One region of the Pseudomonas sp. NY15435 genome, then DNA from elsewhere that is predicted to be linked to it. Evidence: riboswitches for the same ligand, from Rfam matches in the RefSeq annotation. Region 1 holds a riboswitch; each other region holds the start of a gene.
What was found. A riboswitch is a leader RNA that binds a small molecule or an ion and turns the genes downstream of it on or off. The one in region 1 is predicted to bind cobalamin.
Positions count from the first base shown of each region.

Region 1 (7,566 bases):
TGGGCCTGGATAGTCGCATCAGCCAGATCTGGGTGATGACCGAAGCCGAAGCGACCGAGTACGTGACCCGCCCGGACACCCTGTTCCCGCCAAGCTGATGGCGATTGCCGTTCAACCGACAGCCTGCTGATGGCTGTGCCCGCACCACTCGTGCGGGCGGGCAGCCGGAAGCGACCGGGATCGGCTATCATGTACGCCGTTTCGAACCTTTCAGAACCGGTCTCCCCATGACGTCCTCTCAACAGCCGCCCCGCGACGACAGCGCCGACAACGCGCAGGAACAACCCAAACTCTCCCTGGCCGAGCTGGCCAAGGCCGCACTTGCCGCGCAGCAGCAGGCGAAAACCGCCTACCAGCATCGCAAGCCTCACGACCAGGCCGAGTACCGTCCGCCGCACCCGCGCGGCTCGCGTCGCTCCATGGGCAAGCGCTGATACAACCTCTCGTCCGAAACACTGTCAGCCAGCGCTCTTGCGGGTGCGCTGGCTGAACTGCGGCGGCCGGCATCGGTCGTATCCGCATCGGCCTTGCCACGCTGGCTGGCCATTTCCCGCTCTCGCGAACCCGTCACGGAATGACAACTGCACCGCCCTGCGCTTTGGCAGGAGCGCGCCTCGCGTCCAAGGAGAATCCATGAAAGTCCTCGTTCCTGTCCTTTCCCTGCTGGCGCTTGCCGGCTGCATCACCATGACCGGCAACTACGAAGTCAGCGCCCATGACGAGTCCGGCAAAGCCCTGAGCAATGGCAAGTTCCTTGCCCATGGCAGCGGTATCTACACCGTGCGCAACTCGCTCTGCTCGGTTTACCCGAAGGCCATCGTCACCATCAAGGACGTGGAGACGGATCAGGAACTGGAGGGCGAAAGTCCTTACCACTGCCGCTGAGGCGACTTACTGGGTGGGCGGCGTGAACTTCTGCTGCTGTCCCTGCTGCAACGTCCACTCCACTACCTGCGCGGACAATTGATCGGCTGCCTTGCCGAAGGCGCTGACCACTTCGGGCACCTGCTTGCCATCCACCGGCTGGCTGACCTCGAAGGTGCGCGAGGCGACGATGCGCTGGCCGAGGGTGCGCACCAGGCGAGCGTCGTAGCGGATGTGGATCACCGGCCTGCCGTTCTGGTACTCGCTCTGGAAGGCGCGCAGCTCGCCGGTCAGGTCGAGGTCGGCCTGCAGGCTGGCTTCGTCGCTGCTCAGGGCGCGGATGCCGCCGTTGGCGGTGAAGGCGTCGAGCAGGCGATCCCGCAGCAGGCCCGGTGCGCGGTTGCTCCAGCGTGCACCCTGGTAACTGCTCAGTTGGTTGCCTTGCGGGACCACGGCGATGCGGTTGCTGTCCAGCGCCAGGCTGGCGGTAGGCGCACTGATGCGCAGCGACCAGTTCACCGTCGCGCTGCTGCGCGCAGGTTGCTGGGTGGCCGGCAGCAGATAGAAGTCCGGGCTCTCCGCTTGCGGGAGGATCGAGCAGGCGCCCAGCAGGCTGACCAGGGCGGCGGCGCCGAGCAGGCGGGGAAGGGCGGTCATGGCTGGAACTCCTTGTTGCGCTCGCGGCCGAGCAGGTAGCCGGTGGGGTTTTCCTGCAGGCGGCGGGTGACGCCGCGCAGGTCTTCCAGGGTGGAGCGCAGTTCGCGGATTGCCGGGCCGATCTCACCCAGGCCGTTGAGGCCGCCGTTCACCGAGTCGTAGTTGCTGTTCAGCAGTTGATCCACACGCTCGCTGCTGCTGCGCAGAGAGGCGAGGGTCTTCTGTGCGTCGTCCATGATGATCTGGCCCTTGCCGCCCAGGGTCTGGTTGGCGCGTTCCAGCAACTGGCTGGCGTTGGCCAGGGTGATACGTGCCTGCTCGCTGGCGGCGGCCAGTTCCTGCACGGTACGGCGAATGTCCCCGCGTTGCTCGGCGACCACGCCGGTGGCCTGGTCGATGTGGTCCAGGGTGCGGCTGATGCGGTCGACGTTCTCCTGGGAGAACATGCGGTTCACGTTGTTGATCAGATTGTTGATGTTGGTGGCAATGTCCTCGCCGTTGGCCAGCAGCTTGGCGAAGGGTGAAGGAATGGTCTTGATCACCGGCACTTCACCGTCCTTGCTGGCCAGCGGCGGGCTGTCCTGGGCGGCGCTGGAGAGCTGGATGATGGCCTGGCCGGTGACGCCGGTGAGGGCCAGCTTGGCGCGCGTGTCTTCGCGGATCGGCGTGCTGTCGAAGACGCGGATGCGCGCGCGGACCTTGCGCGGGTCGTTCGGGTCCAGGCGCAGGGATACCACGTCACCCACGCGGATACCGCTGTACTGCACGGTGCCGCCTTCGGACAGGCCGGTCACTGCCTCGTTGAAGATCACGTCGTAGACCTTGTACTTCTGGTCGTTGCTCGACTGCGCCAGCCACAGGGCGAAGAGCAGCGCGCCGATCGACACGACGAGGGTAAACAGGCCGATCAGCACGTGATGGGCACGGGTTTCCATTTTAGTTTTCCTCCCGCAGGTGTTCGGTGGCCTGCAGCGCGGCACGGCCACGCGGGCCGTGGAAATAGTCCTGAACCCAGGCGTCGTCGGTCTGGGCGACCTGGTCCAGCGGGCCGACCACCAGCACGCGCTTCTGCGAGAGCACGGCGACGCGGTCGCAGATGGTGTAGAGGGTGTCCAGGTCGTGTGTGACCAGGAACACGGTGAGGCCGAAGGCGTCGCGCAGGGTCAGGATGAGTTGGTCGAAAGCGGCCGCGCCGATGGGGTCGAGGCCGGCGGTGGGTTCGTCGAGGAACAGGATGTCCGGGTCCAGCGCCAGGGCGCGGGCCAGGGCGGCGCGCTTGACCATGCCGCCAGACAGTTCCGAGGGATATTTGGCCCCCGCGTCCGGCGGCAGGCCGGCGAGGGAGATTTTAACCTTGGCGATGAACTCGGCATCGCTGCGCGACAGCCTGGCGTGTTCAATCAGCGGCAGGCAGATGTTCTCGCTCACCGTCAGCGAGGAGAACAGCGCGCCATTCTGGAACAGTACGCCGAAGCGTCTTTCCAGTTTCGAGCGCTCCAGCGGCGGCAGTGCCGGCAGGTTCTGCCCGAAGACATGCACGCTGCCTTCGCTGGGCTGGCGCAGGCCGATGATGCTGCGCAGCAGCACCGATTTGCCGGTGCCCGAGCCGCCGACCACGCCGAGGATTTCGCCCTTCATCACGTCGAGGTCCAGGTGCTCGTGCACCGCGTGGGTGCCGAAGCGGTTGGCCAGGTCGCGGACGACGATGATCGGTTCGCTCACCAGCCCATCTCCATGAAGAACAGCGCGAACATCGCATCCAGCAGGATCACCACGAAGATCGACTGGACCACGCTGGAGGTCGTGTGTTCGCCCACCGACTGCGCGCTGCCGCTGACTCGGAAGCCTTCCAGGCAGCCGATCACAGCGATGATGAAGGCGAACACCGGGGCTTTGACGATGCCCACCAGGAAGTGCTGCACGGCGATATCGTTCTGCAGCATGTAGAGGAACATGCGTGGTGAGATGTCCAGGCTCAGGGCGCAGACCACGCCGCCGCCAAAGATGCCGGAGATCATCGCCAGGAAGGTCAGCATCGGCAGGGTCAGCAGCAGCGCCAGCACCCGTGGCAGCACCAGCAGCTCCACCGGGTCGAGGCCCAGGGCCTGGATGGCGTCGATCTCCTGGTTGGCCTTCATCGAGCCGATCTGTGCGGTGAAGGCGCTGGCGGTGCGACCGGCGAGCAGGATCGCGGTGAGCAGCACGCCGAATTCGCGCAGGAAGGAGAAGCCCACCAGGTCGACCGTGTAGATCTGCGCGCCGAACTTCTGCAGCACGGTGGCGCCGAGGAAGGCCACCACCGCGCCGACCATGAAGGTCAGCAGGGCGACGATGGGCACGGCGTCCAGCCCGGTCTCCTCCATGTGCGCGGCCAGCGAGGTCATGCGCCAGCGGCGTGGGCGCAGCAGGTTGCGCACCAGCGTCTGCAGGGTCAGACCGATGAAGCCGAGCAGGCCGATCAGGTGGTCCTTGAAGGTGACCGAGGCGATGCCGATGCGCTCCAGTACATCGACCAGCGCGTTGCCCGGAGGGGGCGCCTTTTCGTCGAGGCGGCACTGGGTGATCGCGCTGCCCACGGTGCGCAGCAGCGCCTGGCGTTCGGCGGGCAGATTGCGGGCGATCTGCTCCAGCTGGCTCATGCGGGCGCCGCCGATGATCTCGGCGAGCAGGGCGGCACCGGCGGTATCCAGCGCGCCGAGGCCGGCGAAATCCAGCTGGGCGGGCGATTCGGCGCTGCGCTGGGCGGCCACCTGGGCTTCCAGCGTAGAGAAATGCGCGAGCGTCCAGTCGCCGCTGACGTGCATCAGCGGTGGGCTGGCGGTGGTGTCGAGCTGAAGCTGGCCGGGCTGGGCAGTCGTCATCATGACTCGCATTCTAGCGAAGTTACGCGTCGCGACCACTTGACTTGTGTGACGCTTTGTAGAGCCTTTGCGGCGGATACGGCGGGCCTCGGCGACATCCTGTTCAATTGACGCCCCAGCTCGCCAGCCACTAAGCTGCGCGCCTGCTTCAGGTGCTCTCGGCGCGAGCCGCGAGTGAAACAGGGAAGCCGGTGAAGTCGATGCGCAATCGACCATTCCGGCGCTGCCCCCGCAACGGTAAGCGAGCTTCGAACCGCAAACAGCCACTGTGCCGCCGGCATGGGAAGGCGCGGTTCCTTCGGAAACCCAGACGTTTCCACTCGCAAGCCCGGAGACCGGCCTGCTGCATCGCATGGCATCGCGGGAGGCGCTGCCGACGTCGGCGCCATGCGCCGCGCGTTGCCGTCCTCCGTCTGCCCCGACTGGTTAGTGCCGCGCGGGTGAGAGCGGCGGAGAATCCTTCAGGTGAAACCCCTATTCCCCAGGTCGACAGCCTTCGTGCTGGCCGGCCTCTGCCGCATGGCGCCCGCGCGCGCCAGCGGCGAATCCCTGCCCATTCCATCCCTGGTTGGCTGCCACCTGGCCGGCAACCTCACGCCCGTGCAAATCCTTTCAGGAGCAACCTGCCATGACTGAATCCGTAGAAAAGGACGAGCGCCATCGCTCGCGCATGCAGCGCAAGAAGGCGGTGATCGACGAGAAGATCGCCCAGGCCCAGGGCGAACGCGGCGTATTCCTGGTCAACAGCGGCAACGGCAAGGGCAAGAGCAGCTCGGCATTCGGCATGGTCGCTCGCGCGCTCGGTCACGGTATGAAGGTGGGCGTCGTGCAGTTCATCAAGGGGGCTGCGACCACCGGCGAAGAGGCATTCTTCCGTCGTTTCCCCGAGGAAGTCAGCTTCCATGTGATGGGCGAAGGCTTCACCTGGGAAACCCAGGACCGCCAGCGCGACATCGCCAAGGCACAGGCCGCCTGGAACGTGGCGCGGCAACTGCTGAACGACCCGCAGGTCGGCCTGGTGGTGCTGGACGAAGTGAACATTGCCCTCAAGCACGGCTACCTGGAACTGGACGCCGTGCTGGCCGACATCGCCGCGCGTCCGCCGATGCAGCATGTGGTCGCCACTGGGCGCGGCGTGCAGCCGGAGATGGTCGAGGCCGCCGATACCGTGACCGAAATGGGCCTGGTGAAACATGCCTTCAAGGCAGGGATCAAGGCGCAGAAAGGGGTGGAGTTCTGATGGTCTGGGGCTTCCCTCACCCTAATCCTCTCCCGGGGGGAGAGGGGACCGTTCGGTGTTTGAAGAAACGTTGGCGCTCGCCGGCAGGCTCTGCTGCCTCGGCTGACCGCAGCGCGGTTGTTGATCGACGAAAAGCCATCCCACAGGACACACCCAACTGCTCCCTCTTCCTCTGGGAGAGGGCTGGGGTAAGGGGCTCTCTGCCCGTGCCGGGGAGTGCGACTGATGCGTGATGCGCGCCAATGCCCCGCTCTGCTGATCGCCGCGCCCGCTTCTGGCCAAGGCAAGACCACCGTGACCGCCGCCCTGGCGCGCCTGCACACGCGCCTCGGGCGCAAGGTTCGGGTGTTCAAGTGCGGCCCGGATTTCCTCGACCCGATGATCCTCGCCCGTGCCAGTGACGCACCGGTCTACCAGCTGGACCTGTGGATGGTCGGCGAGGGCGAAAGCCGCCGCCTGCTCTGGGAAGCGGCCGGCGAGGCTGACCTGATCCTCATCGAGGGCGTGATGGGCCTGTTCGACGGCTCGCCCTCGGCCGCTGATCTCGCACGGCGATTCAACGTGCCGGTGATGGCGGTGATCAATGGCCAGTCCATGGCCCAGACCTTCGGCGCCATGGCCGTCGGCATGGCTACTTATCAGAGCGACTTGCCGTTCTCCGGCGTGCTCGCCAACCGCATCGGCAGCCAGCGCCACCGTGACCTGGTGCGTGACAGCCTGCCGGAGTGGATTCGCTGGTATGGCGCGTTGCCGCGCGATACCGAAGTGGAGCTGCCCAGCCGACACCTCGGCCTGGTGCAGGCTGGCGAGCTGGCTGACCTCGATGCCCGCCTGGACGCCGCCGCCGATGCACTGGCGGCCAGCGCCAGTACCGAGCTGCCGCTGCCGGTGAGCTTTGCTGCGCCGGAACCGCGCAGCGAGTCTTCCCGCCTCGACGGCGTGCGCATCGGCGTGGCGCGGGACAATGCCTTCGCCTTTCTTTATCAGGCCAACCTCGACCTGCTGCGCGAGCTGGGCGCCGAGCTGGTGTTCTTCTCGCCGTTGCGTGACGGAGCGCTGCCGGAAGTGGACAGCCTCTACCTGCCCGGCGGCTACCCGGAACTGCACCTGCAGGCGCTGGCGGAGAACCGCGCCATGGCCCTGGCAATCCACGCGCACCACGAGATGGGCAAGCCGATCCTCGCCGAGTGCGGCGGCATGCTCTATCTGCTCGATGCGCTGACCGACGCAGCCGGCGAGCGCGCAGAACTGCTCGGCCTGCTGCCGGGTGAAGCGCGCATGCAGAAGCGCCTCGCCGCGCTGGCGCTGCAGGCCGTGACGCTGCCAGAAGGCATTCTGCGCGGGCACACCTTCCATCATTCGTTGCTGGACAGCAGCGCGGAGCCGCTGGCCCGTGGCGTCTGCCCCAACGACAAGCCGGTGGCCGAAGCGGTGTTCCGCCGTGGCCGGCTCACCGCGTCCTATATCCACTTCTACCTGCCGTCCGATCCGGACGCCGCGGCCGCACTCTTCAGACCATGACCGAGCATGCCTACAGCCCAGAAGAGCGCGCCGCGCTCTACCGCGCCATTGCCGAGCGCCGCGACATGCGCCACTTCAGCGGTGGAGAGGTGTCGCCTGAGTTGCTCGCGCGCCTGCTGGAAGCGGCGCACCAGGCACCCAGCGTCGGGTTGATGCAGCCGTGGCGCTTCGTCCGCGTGACCGCGCGGGAGCTGCGCCAGTCGATCCATGCTCTGGTGGAGGAGGAACGCGTGCGTACCGCCGAGGCGCTGGGCGAGCGTTCCGACGAGTTCATGCGGCTGAAGGTCGAGGGCGTGCTCGACTGCGCCGAAGTGCTGGTGGCCGCCTTGATGGATGGCCGCGAGGCGCATGTGTTCGGCCGTCGTACCTTGCCGAACATGGACCTCGCCTCGCTGTCCTGCGCGATCCAGAACCTCTGGCTCG
Region 1 covers NZ_JBLUQA010000003.1:606,046-613,611, reverse strand. Annotated here, with positions in the region: gene ACNFH5_RS10205 (hypothetical protein) at 1-98, shown strand, start outside; gene ACNFH5_RS10200 (hypothetical protein) at 228-434, shown strand; gene ACNFH5_RS10195 (hypothetical protein) at 634-885, shown strand; gene ACNFH5_RS10190 (ABC-type transport auxiliary lipoprotein family protein) at 892-1,521, opposite strand; gene ACNFH5_RS10185 (MlaD family protein) at 1,518-2,456, opposite strand; gene ACNFH5_RS10180 (ABC transporter ATP-binding protein) at 2,458-3,243, opposite strand; gene ACNFH5_RS10175 (MlaE family lipid ABC transporter permease subunit) at 3,240-4,385, opposite strand; cobalamin riboswitch at 4,516-4,741, shown strand; gene cobO (cob(I)yrinic acid a,c-diamide adenosyltransferase) at 5,011-5,622, shown strand; gene ACNFH5_RS10165 (cobyrinate a,c-diamide synthase) at 5,848-7,143, shown strand; gene bluB (5,6-dimethylbenzimidazole synthase) at 7,140-7,566, shown strand, end outside.

Region 2 (7,566 bases), on a different contig from region 1:
GGCATCGAGGGATAGGTTGCGCGCCAGCGGCTGGCCGAAGCCGGCCATGCCGTCGGCGCGACGGAACAGGTCATAGCGGCCGTCGGCGACGGCCAGCAGGGTGTAGGGGGCGACGTGGGCGGCGGCGCAGGAGCGCGGGCAGCCGCACAGGTGCACGCCGGCCGGCGGTGCGTGACGCAGGCGCTCGGCCAGGCGCAGGGCGTCGGCCTTGGTGTCGGCCAGCCCGCGCGCGCAACCGCTGGAGCCGCTGCACGCGACGAGGCGCGAGAGCGGTTGACCGGCATCGATCACCAGGCCGAGGTTGGCCAGCGCGGCGAGTACGACGGGAGCGTCGGTCAGGGATACATCGGGGAGGATCAGGCTTTGCCACGGCGTCAGACGCAGTTGTCCGGCGCTGAATCGCTCGGCGAGATCGGCAAGGCCGAACAGTAGGGTGCTGTCGAGGCGTCCGAGGATGAATCCCGCACCGACCATGGCGCGGTCCGGCTGGCGCTGCGGCTGAATCCCGAGATGGCCGAAAGCCCGCGGTACAGGACGACGCCAGTTATCCACAGCCGGCCCGAGGTGCAACTGGAAGGGCAGGCGTTGCTGCAGGCGCTCCAGCAGCACTTCATCGCGGAGCATCTCGCGCAGGTGGCGCATGCGCGTCTGGCCGTCGCCGGCAAGATCGAGGAAGAGGTGCAGCAGGCTTTCCACCAGCAGCGGTACCTGCTTGGCTGTCACGGCGGCGAGGGCAGGGGCATCCGTTTCGTGCTGCGGCGGACAACCGGCCAAGCCGAAGGCGAACAGCGGCGTCGCGTCGCCGGACATGGCCGACAGCCAGAGATCGTTGGGATGCTCCAGCATCGCCAGCGCTTCGCCGCCGTCCAGCTGGATGCCGAACTTGGGCGACAGGCCGTGGAAGCGCGGTGTGCGCTCCAGCAGATCGAGCAGTTGGCCGGCCAGGGGAGCTGCATCGAAAGTCGTGGCGGCGTCGAGGCCCAGCGCCGGGCTGACCAGCAGGTTGCGCACATCGTCCGCCGCCAGTTCGCGCGGGCCGAGACCGGCGGCGAGCAGTTCCCTGCTCAGCGCCTGTTCGGTGCCGGTGCGTATGCCGCGAATCTGCAGGTTGGCGCGATTGGTCGCTTCCAGCACGCCATCGGCATGGCGCTCGGCGGCCAGGGCGATGGCTCGCGCGGCGCTGGCGTCGAGTTGCCCACAGGGCAGCTTGATGCGGCAGATGCCGCCATCGCGGGAGGCCACGATGCGCAGCAGGCCGGGGCAGGCATGCGGACGGACGGGCGGAGCTGAGAATTCGGGCACTGAGGTCACCAGGGCTGGGTCGCGGTGACCTGCGAATCCCCCATAGGGGACTTCACGACACCGATACACCCCGCTCGATGTCTGCACGCGCGACTGGTTTCGTCGGCAGGTCTCCTGGCTGGCAGGTCCTCATCCAGCGCGGCCTTCCCGGTTGCCCAGTGGCCTGATCGACCGCATGAAAATGCGCTTCATGCTGTCGGATTGCGCGGACTCGCTGCTTACAGTTGCGGGGGCAGCCACGGTTCAACCGTGTTCCCTCTTCGGCTCTCGGATGCTTCGCTGTTCAATTGCGAAGCGTCCTACGAGCACCGACGAAGCGGGTATTATGCCTGCTTTGCCCGAAGGCAGGAAAAGCCTGCCCGTCGGATCGATCGTCGCACCTTCGAGGAAATTTCATGACGCCCTGGCTGACCATCGTTGGCATCGGCGAGGACGGTTATGCCGGCCTCGGCAAGGCCGCGCGCCGCGCCCTGCTCGCCGCCAGCGAAGTGATCGGCGCGCCACGCCAGCTGGAGCTGCTGCCGCATTGTCTGCGCGCTCATCGCCAGGCCTGGCCGAGCCCGTTCAGCCTGGAACCGGTGATGCGCCGGCGCGGTGAGCCGACCTGCGTGCTGGCCAGCGGTGACCCGATGTGGTTCGGCGTCGGCGCTAGCCTGGCCCGTCAGATTCCGTCCGAGGAAATGCTCGTGCTTTCCGCGCCGTCCTCTGCCTCCCTCGCAGCGGCGCGCCTGGGCTGGGCGTTGCAGGATTGCGCGCTGCTGTCGCTGGTGGCACGCCCATTGGCCGCACTCAACGCGCAGATCCACGACGGCGCCAGGCTGCTGATCCTCAGTAACGACGGCAGCAGCCCGGCGGCGATCGCCGCATTGCTGCGCGAACGAGGATTCGGCGCGAGTCGCCTCAGCGTGCTGGAACACCTGGGCGGTGAGGCGGAGCGGCGTATCGACGGGCTTGCCAGCGACTGGTCGCAGAGCGAGATGGCTGCACTGAACCTGGTGGCTGTGCAGTGCGTAGCCGGCGTCGACGCGGTTCGTCTGCCCCTGACCATCGGCCTGCCGGACGACGCCTACCGCCATGACGGCCAACTGACCAAGCGCGACGTCCGCGCCGTGACCTTGGCACGGTTGGCACCGAAGCCCGGCGAGCTCCTCTGGGATGTCGGCGCCGGCTGCGGCTCCATTGGCATCGAGTGGATGCGCGCACATCCGAGCTGTCGCACGCTGGCCATCGAAGCCAACGACGGGCGCCAGGAACATATCCGTTTCAACCGCGACGCCCTCGGTGTGCCGGCGCTGCAACTGGTCTGCGGCGCTGCGCCGGAGGCATTGCAGGGACTGGAGCGCCCGGATGCGATCTTCATCGGCGGTGGTGTAACCCTGCCCGGTGTCTTCGAGCAGTGCTGGGAGCAACTCAAGCCTGGCGGCCGACTGGTGGCCAACGCCGTCACCCTGCAGAGCGAGTCCATGCTGCTGAGCTGGCGCGCCCGCCTTGGCGGCGAGCTGACTCGTCTGTCGGTGTCCCAGGCCCAGCCGCTCGGCGGTTTCGATACCTGGCGCGCGGCGTTGCCGATCACCTTGCTGGAAGTGCACAAGCCCCAGGCTGAATGACCATGCGTGACGAGACGCCCGAAGAACCTCGCCCGCTGCGCAGCGGCTACACCACGGGCAGTTGCGCCACCGCCACCAGCCTGGCGGCGGCGCGCCTGCTACTGACCGGTGAAGCGCTGGACGCCGCACAGATCAGCCTGCCCAAAGAGCGCAGCGCGACCCTGCGCCTGGAGTTCTGCCGCCTCACGGTTGGCGGCGCCGAAGCCGGTACGCTGAAGGATGCCGGCGACGACCCGGACGTGACCCACGGTGCGCTGGTCTTTGCGCGCGTCGCCTTGAGCAATGAGCCGGGCGTGCGTTTTTACGCTGGAGAAGGCGTCGGCACCGTCACCAAGCCGGGGCTGGTGCTCGCGGTGGGCGAGCCGGCAATCAATCCCGTTCCACGGCAGATGATGCAGGGTAACCTCGCTGCGCTGGCGACCGAGTGCGGCTATGCCGGTGGCTTCGACGTCACCATCCATGTCGAGGGCGGCGCCGAGCTGGCGCTCAAGACCATGAACCCGCGCCTGGGCATTCTCGGCGGCCTGTCGATCCTCGGCACTACCGGCATCGTCCGGCCGTTCTCCTGCTCGGCCTACATCGCGTCGATCCAGCAGGGCATCGACGTCGCCCGCGCCAACGGTTTCCGCCATCTCGCCGCCTGCACCGGCAACGCCAGCGAGGATGCCATGCGCCGTCGCTACGGTTTCGACGACACGGCGCTGATCGAGATGGGCGACTTCGCCGGTGCAGCGCTCAAGCACCTGCGCAAGGTGCCGCTGGAGCGTTTCAGCGTCTGCGGCGGCTTCGGCAAGATCAGCAAGCTCGCCGCCGGCCACATGGATTTGCACAGTCGGCACTCCAGCATCGACCTGCCGCAGCTCGCCGAGTGGGCGGCGGACATCGGCGCCTCGGCGGACCTGCAGCAACGCATGCGCGACGCCAACACCAGCCAGCAGGCGCTGGCGCTCTGTCGCGCCGAGGGCATCGCTCTGGGTGACGCCGTCTGCGCCCGCGCACTGGCCTTCGCCCGACGCATCGTGCCCGCCGAAGTACAACTGGAAGTCTTCGCCATCGACCGCCAGGGCAACCTGGTGGGCGAAGCGCTGGAGGTTCGATGAAGCGAGTCCTGCTACTGGGCGGTATCGGCGAAGCGCTGGCCATCGCGCGGCGCCTGGGGCCGCAGCATCTCTACAGCCTCGCCGGCCTGGGCAAGGTGCCGGACGATCTGGCCTGCGAGGTGCGCGTCGGTGGTTACGGCGGCGCCGAAGGCCTTGCGGACTACATCCGCGAACGCGGTTTCGACCTGTTGCTCGACGCGACCCATCCCTACGCCGCGCAGATCAGCGCCAACGCCGCCCGCGCTGCGCAACTGGCCGGCGTGCCGTGCTGGGCGCTGCGCCGCCCCGGCTGGGAGGCGGGCGAGGGCGACGATTGGCGGCAGGTCGCCGATTGGGGGGCGCTGATCGAGGCACTGAAGGCGTTTCACCGTCCGCTGTTCACTCTGGGTCGCGAGCCGCTGGAGCACCTGGACGAGATTCCCGCCCACCAGCACTGGACCGTGCGCTGCCTGCAAAGCCTGCCTGGCAACGCGCGTGCCGAGGTGCTCGGCGCGCGCGGGCCGTTCACCCTGGAGGGCGAGCGCGAGCTATTTACCCGCCTGGGCACCGACGTGCTGGTCAGCAAGAACAGTGGTAGTCAGGCGACTGAACCAAAGCTGCAGGTCGCCCGCGAGCGTGATGTGCCGGTGCTGATCCTGGCGCGGCCGGCGCTGCCGAGAGTGGACCGGGAGTTCGATAGCGTCGAGTCGCTGTGGGCTGCCTTGGCGGGCCGACTTTTATAGGAGCGAGCTTGCTCGCAAACCCATCGGCCTACTCCGAGCCGTCAGCGCTTATGCCACTGAGCTACGACAAAGGCTCTGTGGGGCGACCTGTTCCAGGGAGTTCACAGCTTCGTAGTGGTTCGCGAGCAAGCTCGCTCCTACGGGGCTGTAACGTCTCTTCTCCGCCAACGCACCTGGCTCTATGCTGGGCCCCGGTTATCACAGGGAGTGACACCATGCTGCGAATCCTCGGCCGCGCTTCATCGATCAACGTGCGCAAGGTGCTCTGGACCTGCGCCGAACTGAACCTGTCCTACGAACGGGAAGACTGGGGCACGGGCTTCCGTTCGACTGCCTCGGCGGAATTCATCGCGCTCAACCCCAACGCCATGGTGCCGGTCCTCGTCGATGGCGACTTCGTGCTCTGGGAGTCCAATGCCATCTGCAGCTACCTCGCCACGCAGTATCCGCTCGATGAACTGCTACCCACCTCCGTGCGCGAACGCGCGCTGGTGGAGCAGTGGATGGGCTGGCAGGCAACCGAACTGAACAGCGCCTGGCGCTACGTGTTCATGGCCAGGGTGCGCAACAGTCCCAGCCACACTGACGAATCCGCCATCGCCCTGAGCGAGGCGCAGTGGAATCACTGCATGGCCCTGCTGGACCGGCAATTGGAGCGCACCGGCGCCTTCGTCACCGGTGCCTGCTTCAGTCTCGCCGATGTGGTACTCGGTCTGTCGGTGAACCGCTGGTACCTGACGCCCATGCAGCGCCCCGATCTACCGGCTGTGGCGGCCTACTACGAGCGGCTGAGCGAGCGACCGGGGTTCTTGCAGCATGGGCGCAATGGGGAGCCTTGAGGGCGAATATCGCGATGCTGCGAGATTGCCCTCACCCCAGCCCTCTCCCAGAGGGAGAGGAGGCCGTTCGGAGTGGGCAGTGTATCGGCGGTAACCGGCGAACGTTGGTCGATCAGAGCGCGCAGGACTGTTCCCTCTTCCTCTGGAAAAGGGTGAGGGGCTTCTAGCGATAGGAGCCGGAAATTTCAGCGATCCGCCGATACTCTGCGCCCAGCTCGCCGGCCAGTTTTTGTGCGCGGCCAAGCCGTACCGCGCCACCTTCGATATCCACCAGCACAGTCGGGCAGTCCATCGGCTGCAACGCCGGCCAGTCACGCAGGCGGCCGTCGGTCAGTATCAGCAGGCGTTGGTGCTCGCCTGGCTTCTGTCGCTGGCGCTTGTCCAGCCATTCCCGAGCTCGCTCAAGTGCCTCGATCAGCGGAGTGCCGCCACCGGCACCGAGCGCTTCCAGCCAGTCCTGGAGCTGCGCAGAGGCCTTCTGGCCCTGCCACAACCAACGCGCTTGTGTGCCGGTGGCGTGCAGCACGGCGAGACGCGCACGTTGGCGATAGGCCTGTTCGAAGGTGTCGGCGAGCAGGCCCTTGGCTTGTGCGAGGGCGCCGTGGCGACGGGTGCTGGCGGAGGCGTCGACTATCACCAGCCAGAGCTCGCCGGGCTTGCGGCTGCGGGCGCGCAGCACCAGGTCTGCGCGGTGTCGCGGGCGACCATTGCGCAGCGTGGCAGGCCAATCGATACGGCCGTGCGTGCCCTGTTGGCGGGCGCCGCTGCGGCCGCCGGCGAGCTGGCCGGGTCGGGGGTGGGCATCCGCGCCTGGGGCCTGGCGCGGGCGGATGCTCAGGACTTTTTTGGCCAGCCCGTCAGTTGCCGGCGTTCGCCCATGGCGATGCTCTGCGCGGGTAGTTCGCCCCATTGGCCCTCGCCGTTGGATGGGGTGGACGGCGCTTGCGATTGGCTGGAGGCGGACTGCGGAGGCGTTGCCGATGGTGACGGCGCGTGGCGACGGCGATGGGCGAGGGCGAAGTGTTCCACCGCATCGATGTCCTCCGCCTCGATGGCGTCAGCCCCGCGCCACGCCGCATGAGCGCGGGCGGCGCGCAACCAGACCAGATCGGCGCGCAGGCCGTCGACACCGGCGGCATGGCAGCGCTCGGCGATGTCGTTCAAGGCGCGGTCATCCAGCGCAATCGCCGCGAGTTGCCGGCGAGCGTCGCTGCAGCGTTGTTGCAGCGCTTGTTGCGCGCCTTGCCACCTTATGACGAAAGCCTGCGGATCGGCGTCGAAGGCCAGCCGCCGGCGGACGATTTCGGCGCGCTCGGTCGGCGCGGGCGCACCTGCCAGTTGCACCTTGAGGCCGAAGCGATCCAGCAGTTGCGGGCGCAGTTCGCCTTCCTCGGGGTTCATCGTGCCGATCAGTACGAAGCGCGCCGGGTGGCTGTGGGACAGGCCGTCGCGTTCGATCAGGTTGACCCCGCTGGCAGCCACGTCGAGCAGCAGGTCGACGAGATGGTCGGGCAGCAGGTTCACCTCATCCACATAGAGCACGCCGCCGTGGGCGTTGGCCAGCACGCCGGGGGAGAACTGCGCGCGGCCTTCACCCAGTGCCGCGTCCAGGTCGAGGGTGCCGACGATGCGCTCCTCGCTGGCGCCCAGCGGCAGGGTGACGAAGCGCCCGCCATCCAGCAGGTCGGCGACGCCGCGCGCCAGGGTGGACTTGGCCATGCCGCGCGGCCCTTCGATCAGCACGCCGCCGATGGCCGGGTCGATGGCCGCCAGGCACAGGGCCAGTTTCAGCTCATCGGCGCCGACGACGGCTGCCAGTGGGAAATGGGGAAGGGCGCTCATGGGGATTTCCTGCGGATTTCGTCCGTGCATGGTAGCGAACCGAGCGTAGGAGGTGCGACCAATGTCCATCAGAACGATAGAGCCAAGTCATTGATCGGCACGTCGCGATGCAGTAACTTGGCTCCACTTCCACGGAGAACATCATGCCGTCCAG
Region 2 covers NZ_JBLUQA010000004.1:522,425-529,990, reverse strand. Annotated here, with positions in the region: gene cobG (precorrin-3B synthase) at 1-1,311, opposite strand, end outside; cobalamin riboswitch at 1,389-1,630, opposite strand; gene cbiE (precorrin-6y C5,15-methyltransferase (decarboxylating) subunit CbiE) at 1,698-2,909, shown strand; gene ACNFH5_RS12630 (cobalt-precorrin-5B (C(1))-methyltransferase) at 2,912-4,009, shown strand; gene ACNFH5_RS12625 (cobalt-precorrin-6A reductase) at 4,006-4,731, shown strand; gene ACNFH5_RS12620 (glutathione S-transferase family protein) at 4,947-5,570, shown strand; gene ACNFH5_RS12615 (vWA domain-containing protein) at 5,734-6,480, opposite strand; gene ACNFH5_RS12610 (ATP-binding protein) at 6,405-7,412, opposite strand; gene ACNFH5_RS12605 (hypothetical protein) at 7,556-7,566, shown strand, end outside.
Region 2: linked by a shared signal. The riboswitch ahead of cobG (precorrin-3B synthase) and the one ahead of cobO (cob(I)yrinic acid a,c-diamide adenosyltransferase) in region 1 are both predicted to bind cobalamin.

Region 3 (7,566 bases), on a different contig from region 1:
GGGGCCGTCAGGCTGCTTCTCTTAAAGCTCCGGCGTCCAGGTCACCGCCAGCAGCGCGGTACGGCCCGGCTCGCGGTAGGGACGGGCTTCGCCCATGAAGTCCGTCGGGCTGGTCGGGCGCAGGTAGTCACCCAGGGTGTAGTCGCGGTCCAGGGCGTTATCCAGTTTCAGGTCGAAGCGGATTTCATCGCTGGCCAGCCAGCTGGTGCGCAGGTCGAGCACGCCGTAGCCGGACAGTTCGCGGGTATTGGCCGCGTCGTCATAACGCTGGCTGACGGCGCGCCAGGTGCCGCCGACGCCGAAGGCGCCGAACTGCCGGTCGAGGTCCAGGCTCAGGGTGCGGCGCGCGCGGTAAGGCAGAGTGTGGCCGCTGTCGCGGTCGCGCGGGTCGATCAGACTCAGGCCGAGCGCGGCCTGCCAGCCCAGCACCTCGCGGGCGACGCTGGCTTCGAAGCCATCGATGCGCGCCTTGTTGATGTTCTCCGGCTGGTTGCTGGTGCTGTCCCAGGCGATCAGGTCGTCGATCTCGGTGCGGTACAGCGAGGCTTCCAGGTGCGTGCCTTCGATGTCCCCGCGCCATTGCAGTTCGTAGGTTTTCGAGGTCTCGGCCTTCAAGTCCGGGTTGCTCGCGCCGGGGTAGTAGAGGTCGCTGAAGGTCGGCGCGCGGAAGCCTTCGCCGTAGCTGGCAATCCAGGTCTGGCTTTCGCCCACCGGCAGGCTGAAGGCGGCGTTCCAGCTGTTCTGGCTGCCGTAGGCCTGGTTGTTGTCGTGGCGGATGCCCAGTTCGGCGCCGAAGCTGTCGCCCTTGAAGCTGTGCTGGGCGAAGAAGGCGCGGTTGCTGCGCTGGTCCTCGGCAAAGGCGGTGGTGCCATCGACCCTGTCTTCGTACCAGTCGGCGCCCAGGGCCAACTGGTTGGCTTCGTCCAGTTGCAGGCGGTTGGTCCAGCTCGCCGAGTGGCGGGTGGTTTCCAGCGTGCCGTTGTTCCAGCTGTCGGCGGCGCCCACGGCCTTGTTGCGGTCGTAGCTGCGGCCCAGCTCCAGGCGGCTGTTCCACATCTTGGTGATCTGGCCGTCGAGGTAGGTGCTGTAGCTGCTGACGCGGAATTCGTCCTGCGGCGTACCGGGCTCGAAGTTGTAGGCGTCGTCGTATTCGTTCTTGCCGCGCTGGTCATTGAGGTTCAGCCCGGCCTTCCAGTCATCGCTGAAGCGATGGTCCAGGTTCAGGTGCACGGCCTTGTTGCGCTGGGCGTCGTGGTCGTTGTCGGCGCCGACGTTGTCGCTGGTGCGGTCCCAGCCCTGGCTCTCGTCGAGGCTGCCACCGAGGTTGTAGCGGGTCTGCTCGTTGCCGCCGGAGAGGCTCAGGCTGCGCTCGAAGGTGCCGTGGCTGCCGGCGGCCAGGCGCACTTCCGGGTGCAGGCCGGCTTCGCCGCGGCGGGTGAAGATCTGGATGACCCCGCCGATGGCGTCGGCGCCATACAGCGCCGAGCGCGGGCCGCGGGTCACTTCGACGCGCTCGATGCTGTCGATGCTCAGGTAGTCCAGGCGGGCGATGCCGCTGCTGGCCGAGGCGACGCGCTGGCCGTCCACCAGTACCAGGGTCTGCGCAGTGCTGGTACCGCGCACGGAGTAGGACACCACGCCGCCGGAGCTGCCCATCTGCACGCCGGGCACGCGGGCGAGCAGGGCGGGGACGCTGCGCACCTGCAGGCGTTCGATGTCGGCGCGGGTGAACACGCTGTTGGCCGAGGTGGCTTCGGCGCGCGGCTGGGCCTGGCGGGCGGAGGTGATCACCTGGTCGGAGAGCGTGTAGATGTCGCCAGCGGCGAAGGCCATGCCGGGCAGCAGGCTGGTGGCCAGGGCGAGTCGGGTCAGTTTCATGGAACGTCCTCAAAAGCGGTCGGATGACTTTCGAGGAGGGCGTGGCAAGGGCGGCAGGCCGCACTTGACGGTGCGGCCCTCCGCAACACCTGTCGGGGCGTGTCGAGGGCGGTCTCCGGGCTGCCGACGTCACATCGCCGCCTTCCCACAAGAGCAGTGGCCATGGCGATGCTGCGCTCCCTTGGGGCGCGTCGGTTACCGTTGCGGGGGCAGCGCAGGTCTTTCACCTGCTTCCCGTTACCTCGAACGAAAACGGGCGCACCTTAGTCGGTGCGCCCGTCACTGGCAATACTCCCGGGGAGGGATGCGCCGATCGGTCTCAGCGGTTGCCGAGGGCCTCCAGGCGTGCCTTCACCGAGGCTTCGATGCCGGCGGCGTCCAGCCCGCACTCCGCGAGCATCTGTGCCGGTTTGGCGTGCTCGACGTAGTAGTCCGGCAGGCCCAGGTGCAGGATCGGCTGCTGGAGGTTCTCGCGGGCGAGGAATTCGCTGACGGCGGCGCCGGCGCCACCCATCACCGAGTTTTCCTCGACGGTCACCAGCAGCTCGTGGCTGGCGGCCAACTGGCGTACCAGTTCTTCGTCCAGCGGCTTGACGAAGCGCATGTCGGCGACGGTTGCGTCGAACTGCTCGGCCACTTTCAGCGCTTCGGCCAGTTGCACGCCGAACACCAGGAAGGCGACCTTGCCAGCCTTGCCTTCACGGCGCACCACGCCCTTGCCGATTTCCACCGGGGCCAGTTCGGCTTCGATGCTGGCGTTCGGGCCGGTACCGCGCGGGTAGCGCACCGCCGCCGGGCCTTCGAAGTGATGGCCGGTGGTGAGCAGCTTGCGCAGTTCGTTCTCGTCGCTGGGGGTCATCACCAGCATGCCGGGGATGCAGCGCAGGTAGGAGAGGTCGAAGCTGCCGGCGTGGGTCGGGCCGTCTTCGCCGACCAGACCGGCGCGGTCGATGGCGAACAGCACATCGAGGTTCTGCACCGCGACGTCGTGGATCAGTTGGTCGTAGCCGCGCTGCAGGAAGGTGGAGTAGATCGCCACCACCGGTTTGGCGCCATCGCAGGCCATGCCGGCCGCCAGGGTCACGGCGTGCTGCTCGGCGATGGCGACGTCGAAGTAGCGGTCCGGGAACCTGTCGGCGAAGGCGACCAGGTCGGAGCCTTCCTTCATTGCCGGGGTGATGCCGACCAGGCGCGGGTCCTGGGCCGCCATGTCGCACAGCCACTGGCCGAATACGCTGGAGTACTTCGGCCCGCCGGTCTTCTTCGGCACGGCGTGGGCGGGGGCGCCTTCGGGTTCGAGCTTGGTGATGGCGTGGTAGCCGATCGGGTCGATCTCGGCCGGGCCGAAGCCCTTGCCCTTCTTGGTCACCACGTGGAGGAACTGCGGGCCCTTGAGGTCACGCATGTTGCGCAGGGTGGCGATCAGGGTGGGCAGGTCGTGGCCGTCGATGGGGCCGATGTAGTTCCAGCCCAGCTCCTCGAACAGGGTGCCGGGGACCAGCATGCCCTTGGCGTATTCCTCGGTGCGGCGGGCGATCTCCCAGGCGCCGGGCAGGCGCGAGAGCACCTTCTTGCTGCCTTCTCGCATGCTGCTGTAGGTGCGGCTGGAGAGGATCTTGGCCAGGTAGTTGGACAGGCCGCCGACGTTGTTGGAGATCGACATGTCGTTGTCGTTGAGGATCACCAGCATGTCGGCCTTTACTTCCGACGCGTGGTTGAGCGCCTCGAAGGCCATGCCGGCGGTCAGCGCGCCGTCACCGATCACCGCCACCGACTTGCGACTGGAGCCCTGCATGCGCGCGGCGATGGCCATGCCGAGAGCCGCGCTGATGGAGGTACTGGAATGACCGACGCCAAAGGTGTCGTACTCGCTCTCCGAGCGGCGCGGGAAGGCGGCCAGGCCGTCCTTCTGGCGCAGGCTGCCCATGCGTTCGCGGCGGCCGGTGAGGATCTTGTGCGGGTAGGCCTGGTGGCCGACGTCCCACACCAGACGGTCGTCCGGGGTGTCGAAGACGTAGTGCAGGGCCACCGTCAGTTCGATGACGCCCAGGCCTGCGCCGAAGTGGCCGCCGGTCTGGCCGACGCTGTACAGCAGGTACTGGCGCAGTTCGTCAGCGAGGGTCAGCAGCTCCGTCTCGCCCAGCCGACGCAGCTCGACCGGCGTGCTGGCGCGGTCGAGCAGGGGCGTGGCAGGGCGCGCGCGGGGAATCTCGTGAAACGTCGTGGGCATCAGGCTGATCGTTATGAGAAGGCAAAGATGCGGAAGTTTACCCGAAGCTCAGGATTGGCCCAAGCAACGTGGGGCCAATCCTTCGGACGACCGGATAGTCGGAAATGGTGCGACAGGCTGTGCCGAAATCGTCGTCGCTGCCGACGATTGCACGCAAGCGGGCCTTGGCGCGAGCATCCACTGTAGACACGATCACCGACCGGCGGCGGATTGCCGCAGTCTTTTGTAGCAACCGAGGAGGATGGCGTGACCCGACTGAGCCTGGAAGAACTGCGCGAACTGTCCGAAGCGATCCTGCATCGCCACGGTTTCAGCGAGCCCCACGTGCAGGGCGTGACCGAGACGGTGCTGGCCGGCGAGCGTGATGGCTGTACCTCCCACGGGGTGTGGCGGTTGCTTGGCTGCATCCACACGGCGCGCGCCGGCAAGGTTTCGCTCGATGCCGTGCCGGAGCTGTCGGAACCGGCCCCGGCGCTGGTGCGGGTGGACGCCAAGGGCGGTTTCTCTCAGTGCGCGTTCGATCTCGGGCTGCCGAAACTGGTGGAGAAGGCTCGCAGCCAGGGCATCGCCGCGATGGCGGTCAACCATTGCGTGCACTTTTCCGCGCTGTGGGTGGAGATCGAGCGGATCGTCGCCCATGGCCTGGTAGCCCTGGCCGTTACGCCGGCCCAGGCCTATGTGGCGCCGGCCGGCGGGACGCGGCCATTGTTCGGCACCAACCCCATCGCTTTCGGCTGGCCGCGTGTGGGCCAGAACCCCTACGTCTTCGACTTTGCCACCACGGTGGTGGCGCGCGGGGAAATCCAGTTGCACGAGCGCGAGGGCAAGGCGATCCCGCTGGGCTGGGGCATCGATGCGCAGGGCAATCCCAGTACGGATGCGAGCGCCGTGCTCGACGGCGCCATGCTGACCTTCGGCGGGCACAAGGGCTCGGCGCTGGCGACCATGGTCGAGCTGATCGCCGGGCCGCTGATCGGCGACCTGACCAGTGCCGAATCCACGGTGTTCGATGAGGGCACGAAATCATCGCCCCATCACGGCGAGTTGCTGATCGCCATCGACCCGGCGCGCTTCCTCGGTGCGGAGGCTGCGCAGCATCTGGCGCGGGCCGAGACCTTGTTCGAGTCCATCGTCGACATGGGCGCGCGTTTGCCATCGCAGCGGCGTTTCGCGGCGCGCGAACGCAGTCTGAGCGAGGGCGTGGAGATCAGCGATTCGCTGTATGCCGATTTGCGCAGGCTGCTCGCATAGCGAGCCGCCCATGTAGGAGCGAGCTTGCTCGCGAACAGCTTGGCTCCGCTGCTGGGGCGGTTCGCGAGCAAGCTCGCTCCTACGAAAAGCGGCGCATAAAAAAGCCCCGGCGCAAGGCCGGGGCTGAGCATCGGCGCGGGACTGGCCGACAGTTCACTCCCGCGCCGACGAACCCTTCAGCGAGTCACCGCGTTGCGCGTCGTCTCGCCATCCACCAGCCGCGCGATACCCAGCGGGTTGGCGTCCTTCAGCGCTTCGGGCAGTAGCGCATCCGGGTAGTTCTGGTAGCACACCGGGCGCAGGAAGCGGTCGATGGCCAGGCTACCGACGGACGTGCCACGCGCGTCGGAGGTCGCCGGATAGGGGCCGCCGTGAACCATGGCGTCGCAGACTTCCACGCCGGTCGGATAGCCGTTGATCAGCAGGCGACCGGCCTTGCGCTCCAGCACCGGCACCAGGGCGGCGAAGCGTGCGAGGTCGTCCGGTTCGGCGATCAGTGTGGCGGTGAGCTGGCCGTGCAGGCCGTCCAGCGCGCGGCGCAGTTCGGCTTCATCGGCCACTTCGACGACGATGGTGGTCGGACCGAAGACTTCTTCCTGCAGCAGTTCCTCGCCTTCCAGCAGCAGGCTGGCGTTGGCCTGCAACAGTTGCGGGAACGCCTGCGCGCCTTCCTGCGGCTGCCCGGCGAGATGACGCAGGCCGGGGTGGGTGAGCAGCCTGGCGATGCCCTTCTCGTAGCTTTTCAGGGTGCCGGCGTTGAGCATGGTCTGCGCCGGGCGCTGGCCGATCTCGGCGATCAGGTTGGCGGTGAACAGGCTGAAGGCCGGCGAAGCGATACCGATTACAAGGCCGGGGTTGGTGCAGAACTGGCCGCAACCCATGACCACGGAATCGACCAGCTCGCGGGCGACTTTCTCACCGCGTGCTTGCAGTGCGGCGGGCAGGACCAGAACCGGGTTGATGCTGCTCATCTCGGCGAAAACCGGGATCGGCTGCGGGCGCGCCGCCGCCAGGTCGCACAGTGCTCGACCGCCCTTGAGCGAGCCGGTGAAGCCGACCGCCTGGATCGCCGGGTGCTTGACCAGCGGCTCACCGACGCCGGCGCCGTAGATCATGTTGAACACGCCGGCCGGCATGCCGGTGGATTCGGCCGCGCGGACGATCGCTTCGCCGACGAGTTCGGCAGTCGCCATGTGGCCGCTATGGGCTTTCACCACGACGGGGCATCCGGCGGCGAGGGCGGCGGCGGTGTCGCCGCCGGCGGTGGAGAAGGCCAGCGGGAAGTTGCTGGCGCCGAACACGGCCACTGGGCCGACGCCGGTGCGGTACTGGCGCAGGTCCGGGCGTGGCAGTGGTTGGCGCTCGGGCAGCGCGCGGTCGATGCGCGCACCGAGGAAGTCGCCGAGCCGCAGTACCTTGGCGAACAGTCGCATCTGGTTCGCGGTGCGGCCGCGTTCGCCCTGGATACGGGCGGCGGGCAGCGCGGTCTCGCGGCAGACGGTGGCGATGAAGTCGTCGCCGAGGGCTTCGAGTTCGCTGGCGATGGCGTCGAGGAATTGCGCGCGGCGTTCCGGCGACAGCGCGTTATAGGCCGGGAAGGCGGCTTCGGCGGCGCGGGCGGCGGCGTCGACTTCGGCTTCGGTGGCCTGGAGGAATTCGCGGGGCAGGGCTTCGCCGGTGCTGGCGTCAAGGCTCTGCAGGCGGGTGGTGCCGGCGCCGACGCGCTGGCCGGCGATGAAGTTCTGAGCGGTCATGGGTGGGCTCTCTGGTGCTGGATTTCGGTGCGGCGAAGAGCCCCTCTCCCCAGCCCTCTCCCTGAAGGGAGAGGGAGTGTCCGAGTGGCTCGGGTAGCGGTGCTCTTCTGATGCCTGGGTTGCAGGCAGAGCACGTTGTTTTTCTTCACGCCGAACCAGTCCCCCTCTCCCTTCGGAGCGAGGCGCGTAGCTAGGGTTAGGGAGAGAGAATCGAGCATGCGAGTGAACGAGGGAGTTCCGGTCCGCACGGACGACCTCTCTTTCCTCTGGTCGCCACTCAGAGTCCGACGTCAGGCAGCTTCGGCCGATTCGCCAGCGCCTTGGCCATGATCGTCTCCACGTGCTCGCGATCCGCGCCTTGCAGCGCCAGGCGCGGCGGGCGGGTGAGGGCGGTGCCGCGGCCGGCGATCTCTTCGCACAGCTTGATGCACTGCACCAGGTCCGGACGGGCGT
Region 3 covers NZ_JBLUQA010000011.1:162,647-170,212, reverse strand. Annotated here, with positions in the region: gene ACNFH5_RS23835 (TonB-dependent receptor domain-containing protein) at 22-1,878, opposite strand; cobalamin riboswitch at 1,967-2,160, opposite strand; gene dxs (1-deoxy-D-xylulose-5-phosphate synthase) at 2,198-4,108, opposite strand; gene ACNFH5_RS23825 (Ldh family oxidoreductase) at 4,355-5,359, shown strand; gene ACNFH5_RS23820 (aldehyde dehydrogenase (NADP(+))) at 5,536-7,113, opposite strand; gene ACNFH5_RS23815 (dihydrodipicolinate synthase family protein) at 7,391-7,566, opposite strand, start outside.
Region 3: linked by a shared signal. The riboswitch ahead of ACNFH5_RS23835 (TonB-dependent receptor domain-containing protein) and the one ahead of cobO (cob(I)yrinic acid a,c-diamide adenosyltransferase) in region 1 are both predicted to bind cobalamin.